DNA from 4 places in the Paenibacillus sp. 2KB_22 genome. Region 4 is predicted to be linked to each of the others. Evidence: predicted binding sites of a transcription regulator. Region 4 holds the regulator's gene; each other region holds the start of a gene.

Region 1 (3,221 bases), 230 kb from region 4:
TGCATAATGCTTCCACGATTGCCGGTATGGCGTTTGCCAACGCATTCCTGGGCATTAACCACAGCTTGGCGCATAAATGGGGCGGTCAGTACCACACCGCACACGGACGCACCAATGCGATCCTGATGCCGCACGTTATTCGTTACAACGCGAAAAAACCGACCAAATTTGCATCGTTCCCGAAATATTCGCACTTTATAGCGGATGAGCGGTATGCCGAAATTGCCCGCATCTTGGGATTGCCTGCTCGCACAACAGAAGAAGGCGTAACCAGTCTTATCAATGCCATTCGCAAACTGAACAAAACATTGGGCATTGAAGAATCGTTCCAGGAAATCGGATTTGATGCCAAAGACTTTGAAGCACATGTAGATTATCTGGCTGACCGTGCCTTCGAAGACCAATGTACAACCGCCAATCCGAAGTTGCCGTTGGTAACTGAACTGGCTGATGTATACCGCAACGCTTTCTACGGAAAGTTTGAATAACAAATCTAGAACGAAGCGTGACTTACGGCAAGAAGATCAGGGTTCCCCGAGAGGGGAGCCCCGATTGCCGTCTTTCACACATAATGAGAGGGCAGAAAAACAGAAGAGTGAAGCACCTGTTTTTCAGGTTTTATTCTAAGATTTAGTTTGCTCCGAGCATAGAGGAGCAAAGGGCTCTAAAGAGATGGCATGGAATCCGTGACGTGGCTGTTTGAGTCAGATGTTCGCACAATAACGAGAGGGCAGAAAAACAGAAGAGCGAGTATCTGTTTTTCAGGAAATGGTCCTAAGTCCTTGTTTGCTCCGAGCATAGAGGAGCAAAGGGTTCTAAAGAGGTGGCATGGAATCCGTGACGTGGCTGTTTGAGCCAGATGTTCACACAATAACGGAGAGGGCAGAAAAACAGAAGAGCGAAGCACCTGTTTTTCAGGAAATGATCAAAGTCCTTGTTTGCTCCGAGTTTAAGGGAGCAATGGTCCTAAAGAGGTTACACGGAATCCGTGATGAGGTTGTTTGATCCAGATGTTCACACAATAACGGAGAGGGCAGAAAAAACTGAAGAAGCGGAGCGTTCGCCTTTATCCCCGGATTTTCCCCTTTGAAATATAACATTGAAAAAATCCGGGGATAACAGCGATCGGAAGTTGTTCTGCCCGCGCAGTGGCTAAGTGTGAATCTAAAGAGGGTTCAATAGGACACAGCGCAGGTGGAGTGAGTTAGTTCACTGACTTTGTGACAAAAATCACAGATGATGAAAGCCCCAAGTCGTATACTGAAAATGTAAGAAAAACATTCATTCCGCGGTTCCGGTTCCCAAGTAGAGAGAACATGTTCCGGTTTATGTGAAACAATTCACATTAATCGCGGCTCTGGGCACACAATGATACGAATGAAGCAAGATGTTATGTGTCCAGAAATCCAAATTAGTGGAGGGATTACGATGTCGGTGATTGAAAAAGATGTCAAACAACAAACAGGCTGGAGAAACTTTACCAAAGGAACATGGACCAAATCCGTAGATGTGAATGATTTTCTGGCACACAACTTGTCTCCGTATTACGGTGATGAAGCATTTCTCGCAGATGCAACCCAGAATACCAAAGAATTGTGGGAGATCGTATCTGATCTGACCAAAAAAGAACGGGATAACGGCGGTGTCCTTGACGTTGATGTGAACACACCAGCGACTATTGTTTCTCACCAACCAGGTTATCTGGATCAATCCAAAGAGCAGATCGTCGGCGTTCAGACCGATGCTCCGTTCAAACGTTCCATTCAACCAACAGGCGGAATCCGGATGATGATTGATGCATGTGAAGCATATGGCTTCGAATTGCCTCAAGGCGTCATTGATATATTTACGAACATTCGCAAAACACATAACCAGGGTGTATTCGATGCTTATACTTCCGATATGCGTGCAGCGCGTAAAGCAGGAATTATTACAGGTCTGCCAGATGCTTACGGCCGTGGCCGGATCATCGGTGACTATCGTCGTGTAGCTTTGTACGGGGTAGACTTCCTGATCCGTAACAAAAAAGGCGAATTGAACGCACTTGAAGTTGATGTCATTGATGAAGATGTCATTCGTCTGCGGGAAGAATTGTCTGAGCAGATTCGTGCATTGCAAGAATTGAAGCAATTGGGCGAAATGCACGGGTTCGATATTTCCTTGCCAGCGACTACAGCGAAAGAAGCATTCCAATGGTTGTACTTCGGTTATCTCGCTGCCATCAAAGAGCAGAACGGTGCTGCGATGTCCCTGGGACGTGTATCTTCTTTCCTGGATATCTACATTGAACGTGACCTGCAAGAAGGCATTCTGTCCGAAGAACAGGCTCAGGAACTCGTTGACCATTTCGTAATGAAACTGCGGATTGTCAAATTCCTGCGTACACCGGATTACAACGAACTGTTCAGTGGAGATCCAACGTGGGTAACGGAGTCCATCGGTGGTATGTCTGTAAATGGTGAAACACGCGTAACCAAAAACAGCTTCCGTTTCCTGCATACGCTGCACAACCTGGGACCTGCACCAGAGCCGAACCTGACTGTACTATGGTCCACGAAACTTCCGGAAGCGTTCAAAGATTATTGCAGTAAAGTATCGATTGAAACAAGTTCAATCCAGTATGAAAATGATGACCTGATGCGTCCGATCTACGGTGACGATTACGGTATTGCTTGCTGTGTATCGGCTATGAAGATCGGGAAACAAATGCAATTCTTCGGTGCTCGTGCCAACTTGGCAAAAGCTCTCCTCTATGCGATCAACGGTGGTCGTGACGAGAAATCCGGAGCACAGGTCGGACCGGAGTATCCTGCCATTACAAGCGAAGTACTGGATTACAATGAGGTCATGAAACGTTTCAAACCAATGATGGAGTGGCTCGCGAAGTTGTATATGAACACCCTCAACGTCATTCACTACATGCACGATAAATACAGCTATGAGCGTATCGAAATGGCATTACATGACCGTGACATTGTACGTACGATGGCTTGTGGTATCGCGGGTCTCTCGGTTACAGCAGATTCACTGAGTGCAATCAAATATGCCAAAGTAAAACCAATCCGTAACGAACAAGGCATCGCGGTTGATTTCGAAATCGAAGGAGACTTCCCTTGTTACGGTAACAATGAAGATAGCGTGGACAGCATTGCTGTTGAACTGGTTGAGAGCTTCATGGGCATGATTCGCAAACACAAAGCATACCGTAACGCAATACCAAC
Region 2 (3,221 bases), on a different contig from region 4:
ATCACGTGTACGTGATTTGTTTGAAAATGCGAAGAAAAATGCGCCATGTATCATCTTTATCGATGAGATTGATGCTGTAGGACGTCAGCGTGGTGCTGGTCTTGGTGGTGGTCACGATGAGCGTGAGCAAACACTCAACCAGTTGCTCGTTGAAATGGACGGTTTCGGAGCTAACGAAGGTATTATCATCGTAGCTGCAACGAACCGTGCAGATATTTTGGACCCTGCCTTGCTGCGTCCAGGACGTTTTGACCGTCAAATTACGGTTGACCGCCCTGATGTAAGAGGTCGTGAAGCTGTCCTGAAAGTACATTCCCGTAATAAACCACTGACTAAAGACGTGAAGATGGATATTATCGCGAAACGTACAACAGGCTTCTCTGGTGCAGATTTGGAGAATCTCTTGAACGAAGCGGCATTGCTAGCAGCACGTCGTAATCGTAAAGATATTTCCATGAAAGAAGTTGACGAAGCGATTGACCGTGTCATCGTTGGTACGGAGAAGAAAAGCCGTGTCATCAGTGATCGTGAGAAACGAATCGTTGCTTATCACGAAGCAGGCCATACCATTGTAGGATACTTCCTGGAACATGCTGATATGGTACATAAAGTGACCATTATCCCGCGTGGACGTGCGGGTGGATATGTAATCATGTTGCCAAAAGAAGACCGTATGCTGGTTACCAAGCAGGAACTGTTGGATAAAGTAACCGGACTTCTCGGAGGTCGTGTAGCTGAAGAATTGTTCATCGGAGAGATTGGTACTGGTGCATACAGTGACTTCCAGCAAGCGACAGGTATTGTTCGCAGCATGGTTATGGAATACGGTATGAGTGAGAAATTGGGACCTATGCAATTCGGAAGTTCACAAGGACAGGTATTCCTAGGTCGGGATATCGGTCATGAACAGAATTACTCTGATTCCATTGCTTATGAGATTGATCAGGAAATGCAACGCTTTATCAATGAATGTTATGAGAAATGTAAGGACTTGCTTGTTAAACATTCAAAAGAGATGCATTTGATTGCTCAAACTTTGCTTGAGGTAGAGACTTTGGAAATGGATCAGATCAAGCAATTGATCGAAACTGGTTCCTTAACTCCAAAAGCAGAGAACGACAATGATGGTGAAGGCACACCAACTGAAGGCGGAGAGCCAATCATCGACAACATCGGTGATGTGCGTGTCCGTATTCAAGGTAAAGATGAAACGCCTGAGCCACCAGCCGGAGATATCCCAAACGAAGCTCCGAATCTGGAAAAGGGTAATAACAATAACCCGGATGATGGCGGAACGAAGCCAACGTCTTAATGCATAATACATCTGGCTAGGATAGCAGGTGAAATCAGGAGAGCCCTCGGGCTCTCTTTTTTTATCCATAATTTCAAAAGAGGATAGATACAGATAAACGGGAGTTAGATGGCGAACCAGTTAGCAAACAGGTGGTTAAGGCGCTGTACTGGGCCTTTTTCATTTATTGACAGAGTCGTGAACGTTGTGTAAATTAGTTGTTAAACCGCTTGTGATTCGTTTCTCAAGCGAAGTTAACGACTTAAGTAGCCCTACGAAACAGCGCATGACGCTGTCCCGATAAAGGAGAGGATCACAGGTGGAAGCTCTGGCTTTAGAGCGCAAGGCTGAGATGAACCGCGAGCTGCGTGAGCGGCTGATGGAATTGAAGAAGGAACGTAATGCCATTATTCTTGCCCATTATTATCAACGTGATGAAGTACAGGAGGTTGCTGACTTCCGCGGAGATTCGTTTCTGTTAGCCCAGAAGGCAGCACAAACAGATGCAGATGTGATTGTTTTCTGTGGTGTTCATTTTATGGGTGAAAGCGCTAAAATTCTGGCGCCGAACAAAACAGTTATTATTCCGGATGAACGTGCGGGCTGCCCGATGGCAGATATGGTGAACGTGGATGGACTACGCAGATTGAAAGCACAACACCCTAACGCCAAGGTTGTTACTTATATCAATTCCTCGGCTGAGATTAAGGCTGAGACTGACATCTGTTGTACTTCAGCGAATGCGGTTCGGGTTATTCAATCGGTGGATTCCGACGAAATTATCTGGGTACCTGATAAAAACCTGGGACATTATGTGCAGCAGCATACAGATAAGAAAATGATTATCTGGGAAGGTTACTGCAACACGCATGATATGCTCACAGTCAAAGATGTGGTGGAGATGAGAGCCAAGCATCCAAATGCAGAGTTTGTTGTTCATCCAGAGTGTCGACCTGAGGTTGTAGAGATGGGTGATTTTGTAGGCAGCACAACAGCTATTCTGGAGTATTGCAAAAATTCATCAGCGAAGGAATTTATCGTAGGTACCGAAGACGGTACAGGATATCAGCTTCGTCTAGATAGTCCGGATAAACAGTTCCACTTTGCTACCAAGTTCCTCGTATGTCCCAACATGAAGGTGAACAACTTGAAGAAACTGGTGAAATGCCTGGAAACGATGAAGCCGCAAATCTACGTGCCACCGGCTGTTGCCGACAAAGCCAGAGAATCACTAGAGCGCATGTTGTTGGTAAAATAGGATGCGCTACTCTTGCTCCAAGACAGGTGAATAACATGATACCGCAATATTTAGTTGATTTTGATCTGTCTACGCTACCCATGGTAGAGACGGATGTACTGGTTATAGGCTCAGGGATTGCTGGTTTGTTTACTGCCATTAAGGCAAGTGAGCAACAACGTGTATTAATGATCACGAAGAAGTCATTACTTGAAAGTAACACCAGATATGCGCAGGGAGGAATCGCTGCGGTTATTGCTGAGGATGATTCACCTGCATACCACTTGCAGGACACACTTGTTGCAGGAGCGGGCTTATGCCGCTCCGAGGCGGTAGAGGTATTGGTGAATGAGGGTCCAGACGGAGTGAAGGAACTGATTCGCCTGGGTACTTTGTTTGATCTGGAGAACGGCGAGTTGGCATTGACGCAGGAAGGTGCGCATAGCCACCGCCGTATTTTGCATGCCAACGGGGATGCCACGGGATATGAGATTGTACGTGCACTTGCTGTCGAAGTGAATGAGCATCCAGGGATTGAAGTATGGGATGAGCATTTTGTTGTTGACCTGATTACAGAGCGAGGGGAATGCATTGGCGCACTGGTTCAGAAGGATGACGGATCGCAAGTATTCGTGAAGGCACAGGCAACTGTTCTTTGTTCTGGTGGGGCAGGACAACTATACCGATACACAA
Region 3 (3,221 bases), 320 kb from region 4:
TGGAGGGTGAAGTTTTTAACATAATATATATTATGTAAACTTAAATGTTGAACAATCATAGTTATAATCAAAATCAAACCAAAGGGGACCATCTGAATCTTCTCTCTGGAAGACACCAATGGTCCCTTTGGGTATGACAGATATGTTAATTCACAACGGTTAACATGCTTAATCGTTCACGATATGAATGATTACGTGGTCGGATTACTCCAATCCAGCGATTTGTTCTTTTAATTTGTTAGCAGATGCCTGGAAAGCCACTTTCTCGGTTTCATTCAACGGAAGAGGCAGAATCTCGCGCACACCGTTGCGATCTACAACGCATGGAACGCCCAGATAAACATCCGATACGCCATTGTAATCTTCAAGCAACGTGGACACGTTCAGAACAGAGCCTTCGTTGCCGAGAATTGCAGCTACAATGCGGTCCAGAGCAAGGGCGATTGCATAGGAAGTTGCCCCTTTGGCATTAATAATCTCATACGCTGCATTTTTGGTACGGTCGAAGATATCCTGCTGTGTTTCTTCATCCAATTCCAGATCAGTTCCTGCAACGTTAGCCAGGCTCCATACTGGTACTTCGGAATCACCATGCTCACCAATAATGTGGGCGTGAATACTACGTGGGTCGATCCCTTTATTCTTACCAATGAGGTAACGGAAACGTGCGCTATCGAGCAATGTACCTGAACCGATGACGCGGGAAGCAGGCCATCCGCTTTGTTTCCATGAAGTATAGGACAAAATATCTACAGGATTGGTTGCAATAAGCAAAATACCATGAGAATTCACTTCAGTAATACGCTCAATAATATCTTTGAAAATGCTTGCATTTTTCTTCAGCAGATCAATCCGGGTTTCGCCCGGTTTCTGGGAGGCACCTGCTGTAATAATAATGATATCTGCATCTTTGCAGTCGGAATAATCGCCAGCCCATACTTTCACGCCTCCCGTAAACGGAAGACCGTGGTTCATATCCAGCATTTCGCCGGTTGCCTTATCATGATTCACATCCACAAATACCAACTCGGACGAACGCTGTCTCAACATTAGCGTGTATCCCGTTGTTGTTCCCACCGCACCCATGCCTACAATCACGACACGACTTGGTTTCAGAGCTGCACTATTTGTCATGTTCATATCCTCTCCTTTTTGGGTTATACTCCCATCCATATTAAGGGATTAGAGAATAGAAAGCGAGTGCTGTCTATAAAATAGTTCACATTTCATGTCTTTTTACCAATTATTCCGTCGAAAAACAGTTTAGGATGAAATTAATGGTAATAAATGTGCAACACCTAGCCCAGAGCTTCAGTTGGAAAAAGGGAGTGGGCAGCCCAAGAGTGGGCAATGAGCCTTTTACACAAGGTTTGTGGTAGAATAGGAGCAGTGGATTCTGATGAATCGTAAATAAAATGCCATAGGACAGGCATGCGCGCCTGTATATTGGATGAGAGAGGTGGAACCCACTTGCGTTTGCAATGGATCAAAATCGCGCAGACAGCTTTGCTGTCTATTGGCATAGCAGCCTTATTGGCTGCATGCACCGACTCAGATCAACCTCCGGAAGCAGAACCTCCGCAGCAGCAGGAGGACGCCGGGAATACAGGGCAGACATTAACTGTCGTTCCCCCTGTGAACAGTACTGAATCTGCAGATATGGCCAAGTACCAAATACAGACCCGTTTGACCGATTTTCAGTTGCTCAATGACAACGGAGGATTGGCGTGGGGGGTGACGCGGAATGCGTTGCGTTTGTACTATACTCAGGATGAGGGAAAGACCTGGACCAATGTATCACCCTCGGAAAATGTACAATTTCCAGCTAATCCTAAATATGGACAAAGCATTTATTTTGTAGATCGTACACATGGTTGGATTGTTCGTGAAGGTATGGGTGGAACCGATACTATGGTGCTTCGCACCAACAATGGGGGCGTAACTTGGAGTCTGTCTTCTCTGTCCAAGACGGATAAAGTGACAGCGATCTCCTTTGTATCTCCTGAAAAAGGCTGGATACTTACCACGGTGGATACCGCTATTGGTAAACAGGATAAGAAACTGTACTTCACCGAGGACGGTGGAATTACCTGGGATCGGATGTCATCCAGTGATGAAGATGGTAAACAGGAAGCAGAAGAGATCTCCAGACGTGGTTACACCACAGGTATGACTTTCTCGGATCCGATGCATGGTTTCCTGACAGCGATTGAATTCGGTACACCTAAGTTGTATGTGACCTCAGACGGCGGAGAGAACTGGAATGCTGGACCATCTTTCTTTGATCGAAACAAATTCAACGGGTGTGGTAATTTCAGTATCAGTCCACCACAATTTTTTGGACGTGAAGCACAGTCAGCCTGGATGTCAATGTCCTGCTCTCAAGGAGAGAGCACGAAATTTAATGGTTTTTTCACCACAGATGGTGGAAAGAGCTGGAAGGTGTCTAATTTCACTTTGAACAAACAAACGGGTGCAAATCGTAACCTTTCACCAGTATTTCTGAACGCATTAGAAGGTTGGGCTGTGCAAAAGGGCATAACCTACCACACCAAGGATGCGGGCAAAACATGGAACGCTCTTCCTGCAAGCAGTGTACTGGAGAAAATTTTCGAAGACTATCCTGAGATTGTGAAGATTCAGATGGTTACCTCCAAGCTAGGCTGGATATTAGTTGAAAATACGGATGCAAAAAGATCGTTATTACTGCAAACGGTGGACGGCGGTGTACACTGGAAAGTGCTTTAAATGTAGAGTGGTATCGATGTGAATAGATAGGGAAAGTGAGGAGCCGTAAGGTTTCTTTCTTTTTGATTGAGATTGTGAAATAAATCACAATTATAACATCTAAAAGATGATATATTTAACTCAACAAGAGAAGGAGTGATGGAGATGAGAACCAACGGTCAAACTCAATTCACGCAGGCGGAAGAATTAACTAGATATATGCTTCAATTATGCTACACATGTGACGATGCCAATCGTTGTACAACAGAGGAAGCGGTGAAGGCTTGCATGGCAGAACATGCACAGGCAGACCAGCCCGAACCAGCTGAAGGTGGAGATGTAACCCGTGGGTTTATGGATCTAATGTACGCTTAGTAATCGAAACTGATCAAAAAATCTGATATATCAACGTTTTGCCCCCAACAGGGGGCTTTCTTATTTAAAAAAACCACTAAAAAAACCACATTTTTTAAAGCACAATTATATTTTTTAAC
Region 4 (3,221 bases):
GCGAAATGGCAGGAGTTGCAGGATCTGGAGAACCAGATCTATGTGACTCTGGGGGATTTGGTTCGCAAAGGGGATAAATTGCTGCTTGAGGTGAAAGAGGATCAGGATGATTATCAATCGGATAGTCTGATTACGGACATTACAGGATTGCTGAAAGATCTGACCACATTGAAGGAGAATCTGCGATTCTTCATGCGTATGGATGATGCCAAAACGGTGTACTGGATGGAAGCCAGCGGTCAGTTCCGCAGTAAATCTCTTCAACTGTATGCCGTACCTGTAGATGTAAGTGCACAACTGAAGGATTTGTTCTTTGATAAAAAGAAAAGTGTTGTGCTTACCTCGGCTACGCTATCTGTAGATAAGTCATTCCAGTTCATGATTGAGCAGCTTGGCTTACAGGAAGCCTCCGAGAATAATCGGCTGTTAACGTCGATGCTTCCATCACCTTTCAATTATCGCGATCAGGCACTTCTAGTGATTCCCCGTGATTTCCCAAGTGTGAAAGGCAGTGTGGGTGATGCGCACTTTGTCAATATGCTGGTGCAATCACTCGCAGAGACCGCAATTGCCACGCGTGGACGCATGATGGTTCTGTTTACTTCATACAAGATGCTGCGACAGGTCTATGATCCGCTGAAGGAGGCACTGTCTGGTAACGACATCTCGTTGTTGGGCCAAGGTGTGGACAGTGGAAGCCGCTCCAAGTTGACTCGTAGGTTCCAGGATGCCAAAGCTACGGTACTCTTGGGCACAAGCAGCTTCTGGGAGGGTGTAGATATCCCGGGAGAAGCACTGACCTGTCTTGCTATTGTGCGCCTGCCTTTCCAGCCGCCGAATCATCCGTTGGTGGAAGCCAAGAGTGAGTTGCTCCAGGAGCAAAAGAAAAATCCATTCATGAAACTGTCTGTGCCGCAAGCGGTCATTCGTTTCAAGCAAGGATTTGGCCGATTGGTGCGTACTGCGAAGGACAGAGGTATTGTCATTGTTTATGATACACGTGTGATCGAAGCGTACTATGGCAAATTCTTTTTATATTCATTACCTGGTCCCAAAATGGAGCATATGCTCACGGAGCAGATGGTTCCACGAATTACCGAGTGGTTAGAAAAACCTGTTAATGAACAAGAATAATGGTTGTTTTGTTCGTTATATCATTGCATGACACTATCGTTTGGCGTTAAACTTTATTAGATATTTCCGTTTCCGATTAAAGCAGTTGCACGTAAGAACTTATAACCTAAATTACAAGGAGCATTCTGTATAAAATGTCACGTCTATCTTGGAGTTTATACAGAATGCTCATCTTTTCATCTATTATTTTATCGTGGCATTGGTAAGGGGGAGCAAGAATGAAATCGGATAAAATTTCGGAAGCGGTGGTACGACGTCTGCCTGTATACTTGCGCTATTTGAACGAGTTGCATCAGCGTGAGGTGGCTACTGTTTCTTCTCAAGAGCTTGGACAGAGGCTGGATCTGAATCCGGCCCAAATTCGAAAAGACCTGGCTTACTTCGGTGATTTTGGTCGAAAAGGGATCGGGTATGATGTATCCTATTTGATCGAGAAAATTCGTCACATTCTCAAAATTGATCAGCAAATTAATGTAGCTCTGGTAGGCGCGGGTAACCTCGGACAGGCCTTGTCCAACTACAACGCATATCTGAAAGACAACATGAAGATTGTTGCTGTATTCGATGCATATGGACCGAAGATTGGTAGTCAAATCAACAGTTTGACGGTAAAACCAATGAATGAATTGACGGAATCGGTTAAGACGGATAACATCCGCATCGGGATTATTACAGTTCCGGATACGGAAGCTCAAAATGTAGCCGATCAGCTTATTGAATCCGGAATCGAAGCGATTCTTAATTTTGCACCAACCATTCTAAAAACACCGCCACATATCCGCATTCACCATGCTGACTTTACAACGGATCTGCTTAGTTTGGCCTATTACTTGGAGACTGGAAAGGACGACGAGGAAGATGACAACAAATAGATGGGTAATTCACAACGGCAAATTTGCTGTTAATGAAGGTACAACATGGAATGTGGTTCATGGATACATGGTTGTCGAGAATGACAAGATTGTGCATATTGGTGAGACATTGCCGGATGGAGACGAAAATTGTACCAAAGTGGATGGAAAAGGATTGTTCTTCCTGCCGGGTCTGATCAATACGCATGGTCATGCAGCGATGTCGTTGCTCAGAGGGCACGGAGACGATCTTGCGTTGCAAGTATGGTTGCAAGAAAAAATGTGGCCGATGGAAGCGAAAATGACTTCACAAGACGTATATTGGGGAACCTCGCTATCCGTGCTTGAAATGTTGAAAGGCGGAACTACAGCTTTCCTGGACATGTATGATCACATGGATCAAGTTGCCAAAGTTGTGGAACAATCCGGCGTTAGAGCAGCACTGGCACGTGGTGTAATCGGGCTGTGTTCGGAAGAAGAGCAATTGCGGAAGCTGGAGGAGTCGGCAGCGTTTGCACGTGAGTGGAATGGACAAGCAGATGGTCGCATCACAACCGTAATCTCGCCACACGCACCATATACATGCCCTCCTGACTACATAGAGAAGCTTGTACAGGTCGCAAATGACCTTAACCTTCCTCTGCATACACATATGTCGGAAACGCTGCGTGAAGTGGAGCAGAACGTTACAGACTACGGACTGCGTCCTGTGGCACATCTGGAGAAACTGGGCTTTTTCTCCCGTCCATCCCTGGTTGCACATGCGGTCCATCTGAATGATGAAGAGATTGAAATTTTGGCCCGCCATGATGTGGCTGTATCCCATAACCCGGGAAGTAACCTGAAACTCGCTTCCGGTGTTGCGCGGGTACCTGCGTTGCTGAAAGCAGGAGTTACCGTGTCACTCGGAACAGACGGACCGGCAAGCAACAACAATCTGGATATGTTTGAGGAAATGAGACTGGCTGCATTGATCCACAAAGGTGTGTCTGGTGATCCGACGGCAGTGCCAGCGGGCGAAGCGTTACTACTCGGAACTTCATATGGTGCTAAATCCATCTTCCTGAACAATACCGGAGCGCTTCAGGTAGGCATGAAGGCTGATTTCATCGCCCTGGACATTGAACAGGCACACTTCTACCCACATACAGACCTGATCTCACATACGATCTATTCGGCCTCTGCCAAAGATGTGGAGCACGTATGGGTGGATGGGAAACAAGTGGTCAAACATGG

What was found. The regulator Rex, encoded in region 4, represses fermentation and respiration genes when NADH is low (regulators of the CRP and FNR family bind a similar motif). The targets are predictions, from matches to a motif close to TTGTGAAATATTTCACAA.
Region 1: a site for Rex is predicted at 1,329-1,346, ahead of pflB (formate C-acetyltransferase). Genes of this name have one in related genera too.
Region 2: a site for Rex is predicted at 1,522-1,539, ahead of nadA (quinolinate synthase NadA). Genes of this name have one in related genera too.
Region 3: a site for Rex is predicted at 1,208-1,225, ahead of AB4111_RS12510 (L-lactate dehydrogenase). Genes of this name have one in related genera too.

Annotation. Positions count from the first base shown of each region.
Region 1 is NZ_JBFRHG010000002.1:911,897-915,117, reverse strand. Features, by position in the region: gene adhE (bifunctional acetaldehyde-CoA/alcohol dehydrogenase) at 1-488, shown strand, start outside; gene pflB (formate C-acetyltransferase) at 1,429-3,221, shown strand, end outside.
Region 2 is NZ_JBFRHG010000011.1:18,311-21,531, reverse strand. Features, by position in the region: gene ftsH (ATP-dependent zinc metalloprotease FtsH) at 1-1,312, shown strand, start outside; gene nadA (quinolinate synthase NadA) at 1,611-2,549, shown strand; gene nadB (L-aspartate oxidase) at 2,585-3,221, shown strand, end outside.
Region 3 is NZ_JBFRHG010000002.1:359,027-362,247, reverse strand. Features, by position in the region: gene AB4111_RS12510 (L-lactate dehydrogenase) at 205-1,134, opposite strand; gene AB4111_RS12505 (YCF48-related protein) at 1,471-2,748, shown strand; gene AB4111_RS12500 (hypothetical protein) at 2,893-3,102, shown strand.
Region 4 is NZ_JBFRHG010000002.1:683,804-687,024, reverse strand. Features, by position in the region: gene dinG (ATP-dependent DNA helicase DinG) at 1-1,134, shown strand, start outside; gene AB4111_RS13945 (redox-sensing transcriptional repressor Rex) at 1,353-2,006, shown strand; gene AB4111_RS13940 (amidohydrolase) at 1,993-3,221, shown strand, end outside.